One region of the Tolumonas lignilytica genome, then DNA from elsewhere that is predicted to be linked to it. Evidence: predicted binding sites of a transcription regulator. Region 1 holds the regulator's gene; each other region holds the start of a gene.
The links. Region 1 encodes LexA, which represses DNA repair genes until DNA is damaged. Its sites were predicted from a motif close to ANCTGTNTNNNNANACAGNT; they were not measured.

Region 1 (4,290 bases):
AGCCAAAGTGAGTGTTAAGTAAATTGTTCAAGGCAAACGCATTTTCGTCAAGCTTGATGAGGCCGCAATACGATCTACTCACCGATGTAGAGGATCTGGATCAACTTGTTTGGCTTTCGGCAACATCAATGACATGGCCGGAACGTTATGCCGACTGGTTATTTGATCCGACGTCATTAACCGCCAAACTTTGTCAGCATACTTCGCAGCTCAGGGTTCATTTGTTGACCTCTGGTTGGATACCATCGAAAGCAACATCTTCCACTCAGCTCATGCGACAAGTCTTATTATCAGATGATGAGCGGCCATGGATCTGGGGGCTCACTCAAGTGACGACCAGCCAGCTTCAGAATGAACCTGATTTATTGAATTGGAAAGCGCAACCGCTGGGGACGCTGCTATTTGCTGCAGCAGAAGAACAGAATAGCTGCAGGGAGTTTGAGGTGGCAGATTTTTCGACACAGGCTTCCTTTGCCAAGCTGTTGCCGCAATGGGGATGTACAGAGACTCATCCGCTTTGGGGCCGTCGTTCCACCGTGTGTTTTCGTTCCTGTCAGCTAAGCTTAACTGAGGTTTTTTTACCTCAACACCCGATGTATGGAGTGTGACTAATGATGTCGGTAATACCTACCCAATGGCAACCCTACTGGCAATTGGCGCGTTTGGACAAACCCATTGGTACATTATTATTGCTATGGCCGACCCTTTGGGCCTTGTGGTTAGCGTCGGGGGGAATGCCCTCTTTTTCATTGTTAATTGTGTTCTCACTCGGTGTGGTCGTGATGCGTGCAGCCGGATGTGTGATCAACGATTATGCCGACCGTCATTTTGATGGACACGTAAAACGTACCGCCTTCAGACCATTGCCTTCTGGACGCATCACGACCTTTCGGGCCTTATCTTTTTTCCTGATATTGGTGGTGGTTGCATTCTTGCTCGTTTGGCAACTTAATCGCTTCACGATTTATCTTTCTACGGGTGGATTGTTGCTCGCCGCCGTTTATCCGTTTATGAAACGAGTCACTTCACTGCCTCAAGTCATTCTCGGAATGGCGTTCTCGTGGGCGATCCCCATGGCTTATGCTGCCGTCACCGGGCATTTGAGCCTTATCAGCTGGCTACTCTTCTTGGCTAATCTGTTATGGACCGTGGCCTACGATACGATGTATGCGATGGTTGATCGGGATGATGATGTGAAAATCGGCATCAAATCAACGGCAATCCTGTTCGGTAAAAATGATAGGTTGTATATCGCATTATTGCAGTTCAGTACTTTGGCTTTATTGAGCTTGGTTGGCTGGTTATCTGAACTGACAATCAGTTATTTTATGGCCTTGTTGGTCGCGCTCTGTTTATTCATCTATCAACAATATTTGATCTGGCATCGTCAACGTGACGCCTGTTTTAAGGCTTTTTTGAACAACAACTGGGTTGGTGTTGTCGTATTTGCGGGCATTTTATTTTCTCAGTGGTAGCTAGTTTGTAGATGAGCCTTTGTTTTTATACAGATAACTGTATATACTCACAGTTATCTGTATAAAAACACAGGCTTATCTCATGAAGCAGCTTACCCCCCGTCAAGCCGAAGTACTGGCTCTTATTCGTTCTGCTGTGCAACAAACTGGAATGCCACCGACGCGAGCCGAGATTGCTTCTGAGCTTGGGTTTAAATCAGCCAACGCAGCGGAAGAGCATCTGAAAGCACTGGCTAAAAAAGGCGTGATCCGAATGATGCCAGGCACTTCCCGTGGCATACAATTATTGACCGATGAGGAACCAGAAGAAGAGGGATTGCCGCTCATTGGTCAAGTGGCGGCAGGAGAACCTATTCTGGCCCAACAACATATCGAAACCCATTACCAAATAGACGGCTCGTTATTCCATCCCCGTGCCGATTTTCTATTGCGGGTGCATGGCATGAGCATGAAAAATATCGGTATCTTAGATGGCGATTTGCTTGCTGTGCATAAAACCACCCAAGCGAATAATGGTCAGGTTATAGTTGCCAGAGTCGGGGATGATGAAGTAACCGTGAAGCGTTTTGAGCGCAAGGGAAATACCGTGCGTTTACTGCCCGAGAATGAAGAACTGGAACCTATAGTGGTTGATTTGACACAAGAACAACTCAGTATTGAAGGATTGGCTGTCGGCGTGATCCGCAATGGTAGTTGGATGTAACCACAAAACAGTGAGCCGAGTTTGCTCTCGACTCACTTACTTTCTTTATACCGCCCCGGCAAAACCTAATTGACGCCAGCTTTCATAGACGAACACAGACACTGCATTTGAAAGATTCATACTGCGACTTTGCGGCAGCATCGGGATCCGCAGTCGTTGTGCTTCCGGCAGACTTTCAATGATCGACATAGGAAGCCCACGGGTTTCAGGTCCAAACAGCAAAACGTCACCCGCCTGAAATCCGGCATCCGAGGGGTAGGCTTTACCCTTAGTGGTACAAGCAAACAGCCGAGCATCACCGACATCATTCAAAAATGCTGAAAAATCAGCATGACGTTTGATCTCTGCAAACTCATGGTAGTCGAGGCCTGCACGCCGCAGACGTTTATCATCCCAGGCAAACCCGGTGGGTTCGATGATGTGCAGGAAATATCCGGTGTTGGCGCAAAGACGGATAATGTTGCCAGTATTAGGCGGTATCTCTGGTTCGTATAACGCAATATGTAGCATAGCAGGCCAGGTATTGATCTCGAGTCATCGTGAATAACTGTTATTGTTGTCAGATAATTGACAATTATGTGGATAACTTCGCTAAAAGTTGATCTTTTATAAAGATGTCATGTAACAACGAACTATATTATTACATATATAAATGTAGTTATCTCATCCTGTCGCCTGATGGGTTGCGATGAAATTATAGTGAGTAGAAAGATAGTATATGCAGCTGACTTTATTTACGGATTATGCCTTACGAACGCTGGTGTTTCTGGCCTTGCAACCGGAACAGCATTTATCCACGATTACTGAAGTGGCTGATCGCTTTTCTATTTCTCGTAATCATGTGGTCAAAATTGTTCATCAGCTGGGCATGAAAGGATATATCGAAACTATTCGTGGAAAACATGGTGGTATTCGTTTGGCTCGCGTAAGTTCCGAAATCAATCTGGGTGATTTGATTGCGGATATGGAAAATGTGAGTTGTTTACTGGATTGTCAGCGTGAAGGCTGCCGGTTAGCTCCGGGATGTCGTTTCCAATCCATCATGCGAAAAGCCATGCGGGCATTTATGGGCGTATTGGCTGAATTCACGCTTGCGGATTTGGTGAAAGACGAAGAGCGGATGTGCGGTCTGCTGGGACTGAATATCCCTGTCATGGCTGTTGACGCGGTTTAACTGCAAACTGCTTGTTTAACCATAAATCCAGAAAAGCCACAGCATTCAGCCTGTGGCTTTTTTCGTGGTATTAATCTTTCCAAAATGAAGGGAAGAGTAAGACTGCGACGGTTAATACCTCTAAACGTCCCAACATCATGTCTCCAGCCAGCACCCATTTTGCGGCATCCGGTAAACTGGAAAAATTCCCCGCAGGACCTATTTTGCTGCCTAAACCAGGGCCGATATTACCCATGGCAGTGATGGCTCCACTAATCGCTTCCTGTGGCGTCAGATTAAACATACCGAGGACAATGGCACTTAGGGTAATGATTGCCAGATAACTGAGCACAAAGGCGACAATAGAGCGGACAATGGCGTCATTGACCGGACGACCATTGTATTTTTGTGGGAATACCCCAGCAGGGTGCATCAATTGGCGGGCTTGCTTTTGAAACAAGGCTCCTGCAATTTGAATGCGGAACAGTTTTAATCCACCCGAGGTGGAACCAGAACACGCCCCCAGAAACATGAGTAAGATAAAAATCACGGTAGTCATATAACTCCAGTGACTAAAATCTGTTAAACGGTATCCGGTAGTGGTCAGGATAGAAATGACATTGAATGTGGTAATGCGAAAGGCATCTTCCAGACTGAAGGTGCTTGAATACCAGAGCCAAACACTCATCAGCAGACTCGTTCCCAGCACTAACCAGAAAAAACCACGCACTTGAGCATCCCGAAACAGTAAACCTTCCCGGCGACGCACGCTTTGTACGTAGAGTATGAAGGGCAGCCCGCCTAAGAACATAAATACACTGGCGACCCACTGCGCCTGTGGCGAGAAGGCATTCATGGAAATGTCGTGCGTCGAAAAACCGCCTGTACTTAATGTCGTCATGGCATGATTAATGGCATCAAATAATGACATGCCACTAAACCAATAACAGAGACAACAG
Region 2 (4,290 bases), 850 kb from region 1:
CACTGGTATTCGGGAAAATATAAATCTTGTGCTGGTAAGCAGACAGATTGGCTCCCGCATTGGTAGCTGCTGCATCGGCCTGTTGCGCAATAGTGGTGGTATCACAATTGGTACTGTCTACCGCAACCGTAAACCAGCCCAGCACATCACCACTTAGCCATGTCTGCTGATAAGAGTCTTCAAGAAAATAGTTGCTGACATTGGTAAAGACCATGCTGCGTGCCTGATCGACAGTCCATGGCTGATTAGTCGGGGCATCCTGAAAATTGACCAGCATGACTAAGGTTTTTTGCTCACCAAACGTGTTGGGCTGAACCGTTACCCCGCTCGTTGTGGTTGAACTGGTGCTACCATTCAGTGCTTCCATTTGCAGAGCACTCTGATCCAACACCAGATTATTATCGATCTGAATCCCTTTCACGCGGGCATGACCACCACTTTGCAGTGCAGGCTCATCACCGGTGAAGTGTAATTCCAACTGCTCACCTGCCGTTGTATTCAAAAAATGGCGCAGTTTGTGGCTGCCATCAGGATAATCTTCATAAGCAACCAACAATTGACCTTCATGGGTTCGCAGTTGTTCTAATTGTGCCTGGACGCTGTTTGGCATACCCAAAGCAGCCTGAGCTGGTAAAGCCGCCTGCACAACCGTCGCAGGGTTGTCTGCCAGCAATTTAAGCATGAGATCTTTACGTTGTGCGACCAGCGATTGTATTTCATTGAGCAGATTGGCTTGCTCATTTTCATCAGCTTGACGATAGCGCGCCATCAACTGAGCAAGTTCTGTGGTTTGTTGTCTTAATTGAGAGGGATAGACCGCTGAAGCCGCTTGTGTTGCCGGTTCAGCCATTACTGGCGTAGGCGTATAAGCTCCGCCTAGCCCGCCGAGTGCCGTCAGCAACAATGCAAACCGGCGAACACGAGCAGACAAGCCAAAACCAGCCGCTTTGGAAGCGCATAGAGATATCATTTTGGGTACCCTCAAGTAAAAAAACCTCGAAAGCGCCCAAAACGCAGCGTTTTTTACGCGCTCCTTCGGTAACCCAGCCATCCACTGTAGATGCAGTGGACCTGTGGCTTTGCGTGCACCCGGTTACCCGGGGCTTGCTATTTCGGGAGTGCTTTCGATGGTAACTGAATCGAAAAATTCGACCCCACGCTTACATACAGACTCATAGTGTATCTGCGACAGAATGAACTCGGTGAAACCAAGAGAATCACTGGATTCATCCCATGTAAACTTGCCGCAATACTAACAAGAAAACCGATCAAGACAAAGTGAAATTGATCATTTTTTAAACAAATCTTTACGTAAGCTAACACTTCCTCAGTGCTGTTTCCTGACTAAAATTCAAAGCGAAGAGGTAATAAATAAACAGATATTCATGACTTCAACCCGCGAATAGAACCTGGTTCGAGCTGAAAAACAAAATTTATTTTTTGTTTAAAATAAAATCATTTATATACAATGAGATAGATAAAAAAATTGATACATTCACAAACGAGAACCATGATTCATTTGTTTCTCCTTCATAATATCTTAAACAATCAGCGATATTCCCTTTAACAGCAGATGATAGGCTTCGGGTTCAAACTGGTGTAATCCTCTGGCTGCAATGCAAACAATCAGCAAATTAAAAACAACATATTCACCAAAACCAGCAACCGGAATTCGGATAGGATTAATACTGCATTTTTGTTTTAACGGCCAAAACAGCGTCACACCATTTTTTCCGATAAGCATGTCGCCAATGATATGACTGATATAACCAACACAGATGGCATTGCTATAACTTGGTTTCAGAGAAAAGGCCATGAAAGTAAAATGCAACACCGCCACCGCAAACAGGCTGTGTGTAACCGTACGGTGACCTAAGATTTTATGAAATGGTTTACTTAACATCGGCACTATTCGTCCGAAGGAGCTTTGGGGAGAATCGAGATCTGGCAACAGCGCGCCAATGAACCCCAAACAACACGCAACACACAGATTACCAACCAAACCCGGTACAAATTTATCGACCATCAAGACACTGAATACTGCAAATGCCTGATGCGTTTTTGCCATCATAACGGTTACAACTTAATTATGTGTTTATATACAGTTGTTTGATGGTAACATTGCGCAACTGTAACGTCAGCTACACATTCAGAATGTCTGACTGATTGGTTAATCTTTACACGCTATGAATTAGTTTTATTGTTTTGATCTGTGGCTACACTCACCTCTATTTCCTTGAAGACCACTTGATATAGAGCCCCAAACGTATCTGGATCAGAGCATCGCCCTGCTTCCGCTTCAAGACGCCGCAACGCATGCGTCGCATTTTCTGAGGTCTGAATGGAAATAAGGTAGTGAAGTGTGAGTTTGGCAATCTCCAGCTTATCTTGGTTAGACATAGCGAACTCCTAGATTGCGAAAGCTGTATAGCTATTAAAACTGTAGTCGTTTTAATCCAGAAAACATCCCTCGCCAGTCACGTTTCCGCATAAACTAGCTTCTGTTTTTTTATTGACGGAAAAAAAATTTACCAGCGTTAAAAATAGGCACGAATAAACAATAATAGTTCACATTCTCAATGATGATGGTTGTCTGATCTATAATTTGTATGTCTCACCCGACAAAAGGAATGATGTATGAAATATCTAATGAGTTCCGTAGCACTTTTCTTCTTGCTTCTGACTGGTTGTGGCGGCGGGGGCAGTGGTATGGACTCAACGTCCCAGATGAACTTGTCTGTCTCTGATGCACCGGTCGACAGCGCCAAAAAAGTTTGTATTGCCATCAACAGCCTGCGGCTAAAACTGAATGGCGCAACCACCGAATCAGTATGGAGCAATTTAAATCTCATCCCAACAACCAACAATGATGGTTGTTTACCTACCGGCTATACCATCCCTCAGGATTCATCAGGCAATCCGGCTTTCTTGTATCTGGATTTGCTGAAATATCATGATGGCGCCAAGCATGCTCTGCTGACAAATACCGCCATTCCCAGTGGCACCTATGAACAACTGCGTCTCATGGTTGAAGACGGACGCACCAACTTCCTCAATGACCTGACGGGAGCTGCAACCACACAACCGACTTCTTATGTCGAAGAGTCAGACGGTACAATCTTGCCGTTACAAGTCCCGAGTGGCGAAGTCAAAACCACGACCCCATTTACTGCGTCTATTGGTGGCGTTCTTTCGTTTCAGTTAGAGTTTAATTTGCGTCATGCACTGGTGTTACCCAACACCAATAATACCCCCTACTACAAACTGAAACCGACCGGCGTCAAATTACTCACTGTCAGTACACTGAGCACCATCACGGGTAATGTGAACAGCCTCTATTGCAATGGCGATCTGAGTGCAGCCGGTGTCTATCTCTACAACAGTGATAGCATCACGCCACCCTATCTGGGGATCGACTATGATCCAGCCAATGGCGGGCCCGTGTTAACATCTTTAATCTCGACCACCAATGGTGTCAGTTCTTATCAACTGAATTATGTCGAACCGGGCACTTACGATGTGGTGCTGGTCTGCAATGCAGCCAGTGATACACTCACCGATAATGGCAATGAAAGCAGCTTTGTTCCCACGGTCGCCGAAGCTCATACAGGCATATTGGTGCCAAGCAGCACAGGCTCGACAACCCTCACTAATAACTTTGTCACACCATAATGTTCAAGCACCGGCCAGCGCAATACTGGCCGGTTTCATCACCAGTTCAGTGTTGCTAATACGTCTGCAATCGCTTCCATTTCCTGCTGGATTTCAGGCGTAAAGCGGGCATATTTCGGGCTATCAATATCCAGCACAGCCACGACACGATCGTTTACGATGATCGGCACCACTAATTCTGAATTGCTGGCACTGTCACAGGCAATATGACCAGGGAAGGCGTGCACATCCTCCACTCGCTGTGTGGTTCCGGTTGCTGCCGCGGCACCACAAACGCCCCGACCAACCGGAATACGGATGCAGGCAACCTTACCTTGAAACGGACCAAGCACCAGTTCGCCTTCACGCATGATGTAAAAGCCAACCCAGTTGATATCAGCAAGATATTCATTAAGTAGCGCACTGACATTCGATAAATTGGCGATCAGATCAGGCTCACCATGCACTAATCCTGAAATCTGCTGAACAATTTCACCTTCTAATTGCTGCATACAATTTCGACCTTAAGAAAAAATAAGAGCAAATCATAACGCCAGAAAAAGAAGAAGCCAGCACACTTCAATAGAATGCAGGTTTTTCATGCAGTTATAAAAAGATTCGGAAGCCTTAAATCAGTTT
Region 3 (4,290 bases), 1.1 Mb from region 1:
TTCGTTATAGCCGAATCAGCAGACGCATGAAGTCGAATTGTCTGTTTCGATGCTCACGCATGGATACAGTTTGAAGCGATAGACAGGAGTCACCCTGTGCTTTGCATTATATCAAAAGGTGATCGGATATACAGCAGTTTATTTGCAAAATGCGAATGAGCTTTGTCAGTTCATGATTAACTTAACATCTTGCATTCGCAACGCAAATGCTAAGTAGTGTAATCTTTCGCAAAATGCAAAAATGGAAGTTTAAAACAATTAAACATAGGAAAAACATGAAAAAACTAACTGGTTTACTATTCGCCATTTTCACCCTTCTTGCGTCATCACAAGTCCATGCAGAGAAGGTTTATACATCAATTGCATTTGGTAGCGGAGACGCTTTCGGTTGGGCTGTAAGAAAATCACAGAAAAGCGCAGATAGTGAAGCGCTTAAATTGTGCAACAATGGAAAAACTACCCATGACTGTATATTACACAACATTGTTGCGATATCTCGAGCAGTAAATAAAACCGATGTAGGTCTTGGCTGGTCAACTAAAAGCAGTGATAAAGCCGTGCAAAGTGCAATGCACAGTTGTGGCATGCCAGACTGCAAGTTGCAGTGGACAATCACGGACCCTGGGTTTGTAATTATAGAACAGGAGGACAAAAAGGATGGTGACTTTTTTGCTCAATATGGATCAACTAACCCAGAAGCGGATTTAAGTGTTGCGCAAAATAATTGCCAAGAGCACTTTAAAGGTAAATGTGTTTTATATAGAGTTTTTAGCATTCCTGGCGCAGTTAACGTCAAAAAGAAAATTCCATCACAATCCACATCAACGCCATCCCAAGTATCAGAAAGAAATTGCCGACCAAACACTCCAACCATTCGCTGCTCATCTCAATGCACCAATGGAAACTGCGTTGTAACCTATGAAAACGGATGCAAAATTCACGTTCAGGTCCGGCCGGAGTTCGATTCATTTAATAACCAATGGACATATCCAGCGCCTCAGTGCTGATTTCCAGCTTCTTCTTACAAAAAATACAAAGGTTTATATATGAAAAATTTATGTGCTGCCGCGGCAATTTTCACCATTATATTGAGTGGGTGTGCAGCTAAACATGAAATGCCAACCGGCAACATGCCTTTTACTGGAGATAAAACACTGAGTTTATCATCAAACATGGAGCTACTGGCTGGGAACAGCTCTACCAATAGGGATGAAGATGCCACCAAGGCGGATATGTCAGCGGCGGCGGCAACCACCAATGCTGCTATCATTGCTGGTAAAACATCTGTTGATGCGATGGCTACAGGAGCACTCACTGTCGGAAATCTGGCTTTCGGTGTCGCGAACCTTATGTTGCTGGGGCAGGATAACTATAAACACCCTGACTATGGATATTTGGTTTTAATGAAGATCGATCCTAGCGATGATCCAGCTTCTCAGGCTTCGTTGGAAAAGGCGTTCAAATACGCCACAAAACAAGATGCTGCTCGGCTAAATGGTGCAACCTTTATTATGGATAACGGCGAATTAGCTGTGTCTGATAAAGATAAATCAGTGGCAAAAGTGAAATTTTCAACTCTTGTTTCTCAAGAGTTAATTAATCGCATTGACCCATCATTGCCTACTGGGAAGTATGCCGCGTATGGCATTGGCCTGCCATCATTTAGCTCAGGTCATTTGAAACTAGAAGAAATGTCATCTGCACCATGGGTTTATTGTGACGGGTGGGTCCATCCTTTTGCAGGTTTTGCAGATACCCACGAATCAATCACACGACGTGTGGATAGCAAAACAGGGAAGACCGTTGTAGTTAAATACAAGAAAGTTGGCATGAATGCTAAACAACCCGTGAACAAACCGGTTGCTGTTCAACTGCGATAACAACCACCAGCACAATAAAACAGGGAGGAGCTTCTTTCCTGTTTTTTACCTCACAAATCAAATTATTAATGCAATTAAAATGTCTCTCAACATCGGCTCTCTCCCAATAGATCAACAAGAACAAATCGATGTTGAGAATACCGTAGCATACGCAGTGTGGAGAACAGCAAAGTGAAATGATCAAATAAAATTGGCCACAGTTTGAGTTGACTACTTCATTCTGCTTTTTTACTAAAGCTTGAACACGTCCAGCTTCTAAGGGATGAGTATCTGGTTTTATCTCGTCAGTATGATGATTTTGTAGAGCTCGCTGATTCCTGATTTCTATTTAATTCCTAATCAGCCTCTTCATGGAGTTTTTATTTTCCATCTATAGACAACCCAAACGTTACAAATATACTGTATATATGTACACATATTTGTAATTGTCCGTATGCAAACACAACTATTAGGTCAATTAGACCCAGCAACACACTTCCCACTTCCGCTGTTTCTTGAATCTGTTCAAGCGGGCTTTCCATCACCAGCGCAGGACTACATCGAGAAGACGCTGGATTTAAACGAGTTGTGCATTCGCCATCCATCAGCAACCTTTCTTGTTCGTGCTTCAGGTTTATCCATGATTGGTGTTGGCATATATCCTGGCGACATTTTGGTTGTTGACCGGTCGATCACTGCAGAGCACGGTCACATTGTTATTGCCTGCCTCAATGGAGAAATGACAGTTAAAGAGCTTTGTACTAAGCCGACATACCGATTAATACCGCATAACCCAAAATATCAACTAATCGAGATAACTGATGGTTTGGAACTTGATATTTTCGGTGTTGTCACTAACGTCATTAAGAATATGCTGAATCGCCATGTCTAAGACCTTTGCCTTGGTTGACTGCAATAATTTTTACGCATCATGCGAAAAACTATTCCGACCTGACTTAAAAAACACCCCCATCGTTGTGCTATCAAATAACGATGGCTGCGTGGTGGCTCGTTCCAGGGAAGCTAAAGAGATCGGTATCAAGATGGGCGTTCCGCTTTTCCAGATACAAGATCAACTCACCTACTACGGTGTGCAGGTGTTCTCATCCAACTATGCTCTATATGCAGATATTTCAAACCGCGTCATGTCTGTTCTTGAAATGCTGGCACCAAGAGTTGAGGTTTACTCAATAGACGAATCCTTTTTGGATTTAACCGGCGTTTCAAATGCGATGTCATTGGTTGATTTCGGCAAACAGGTAAGACAAACAGTTGTCCAGTGGACAGGCATTACTGTTTGCGTTGGAATTGCACCAACCAAGACACTGGCAAAGCTGGCTAACCATGCTGCAAAGATATATCCGGCAACCGGCGGAGTTGTTGACCTGACTTCACGTGACCGGCAGCGTAAATTGTTATCCATAACACCAATAGAGGAAGTGTGGGGTGTTGGCCGAAAGTTAACGAAGCAACTGCAGATGATGGGTATTAAAACGGCTTTGCAATTGGCAAATGCAAATCCAAAGCTGATCCGTAAACAGTTTTCCGTTGTGCTTGAGCGAACTATCCATGAGTTGAATGGCGAATCATGTCTTGAACTTGATGATGTGTCGCCAACCAAAAAACAGATAGTCTGCTCACGCTCGTTTGGTCAACGTATCAAACAGTTTCAGCATATACGCGAAGCGATCTGCAATTATGCTGTCCGGGCAGCAGAAAAACTCAGGTTAGAAAAACAATATGCGCAGTCGGTTACCGTATTCCTGCGAACCAATCCATTCTCAAAAACTGAGCCCTATTACTCAAACTCTGCCACCGCAAGAATGCCAATTCCAACAGATGACAGCAGAGACATAATTCTCTACGCCATAAGAATGCTGCGTGGTATTTGGAAGCCAGGTTACAGATACATGAAAGCTGGGATCATGCTGGCTGATTTTTTCGAGCCGGGCATTTATCAGATGAGCTTGTTTGATGAGATCAGTAGTCGGACAGACAGCAAAGAACTTATGACGGTAATCGACAAGATAAACCACAGCGGAAAAGGCAATATCTGGTTTGCAGGTCAGGGGGTGAAGCAGGAGTGGGCTATGAAGCGTGGTAACTTGTCACCGGCTTATACGACACGTTGGGATGATTTACCAGTGGTTATCTGACCCATGCTGTAATAATTAAGCTATCACCTCAAAATCCTCAAATGGGTCATCAGAATCTCTCGTTGTTCTGGCTACAAACAAGCCTACAATCCGTTTATCTGGGACATGGTCAGAAATAAATCTCTTCATTGCAGCAAAATGACTGCCCGCAGTTAAAACATCATCAAATATGATTATGTCTCTAAGGCCACCCATTAACGAATTGTCTATTTGATACCTATCAGCCAACGCATCAGGACGTGGTCGATTCCCATTAGTCAAGTGCGCAGCTTGGT

Region 2: the regulator LexA is predicted to act here: its motif matches at 2,088-2,107, upstream of H027_RS18445 (metal-dependent hydrolase).
Region 3: the regulator LexA is predicted to act here: its motif matches at 2,278-2,297, upstream of umuD (translesion error-prone DNA polymerase V autoproteolytic subunit).

Annotation. Positions count from the first base shown of each region.
Region 1 is NZ_AZUK01000001.1:1,958,751-1,963,040, forward strand. It holds gene H027_RS0109190 (chorismate--pyruvate lyase family protein) at 57-608, shown strand; gene ubiA (4-hydroxybenzoate octaprenyltransferase) at 612-1,475, shown strand; gene lexA (transcriptional repressor LexA) at 1,558-2,178, shown strand; gene trmL (tRNA (uridine(34)/cytosine(34)/5-carboxymethylaminomethyluridine(34)-2'-O)-methyltransferase TrmL) at 2,224-2,688, opposite strand; gene H027_RS0109210 (Rrf2 family transcriptional regulator) at 2,897-3,352, shown strand; gene H027_RS0109215 (TrkH family potassium uptake protein) at 3,423-4,290, opposite strand, start outside.
Region 2 is NZ_AZUK01000001.1:2,808,754-2,813,043, reverse strand. It holds gene H027_RS17870 (Ig-like domain-containing protein) at 1-970, opposite strand, end outside; cyclic di-GMP riboswitch class I at 1,035-1,119, opposite strand; gene H027_RS18445 (metal-dependent hydrolase) at 1,541-2,071, opposite strand; gene H027_RS0113105 (hypothetical protein) at 2,185-2,400, opposite strand; gene H027_RS0113100 (DUF4382 domain-containing protein) at 2,638-3,672, shown strand; gene H027_RS0113095 (GAF domain-containing protein) at 3,711-4,163, opposite strand.
Region 3 is NZ_AZUK01000001.1:3,040,855-3,045,144, reverse strand. It holds gene H027_RS0114270 (DUF4189 domain-containing protein) at 276-1,007, shown strand; gene H027_RS0114265 (hypothetical protein) at 1,047-1,880, shown strand; gene umuD (translesion error-prone DNA polymerase V autoproteolytic subunit) at 2,314-2,751, shown strand; gene umuC (translesion error-prone DNA polymerase V subunit UmuC) at 2,744-4,015, shown strand; gene H027_RS18720 (hypothetical protein) at 4,031-4,290, opposite strand, start outside.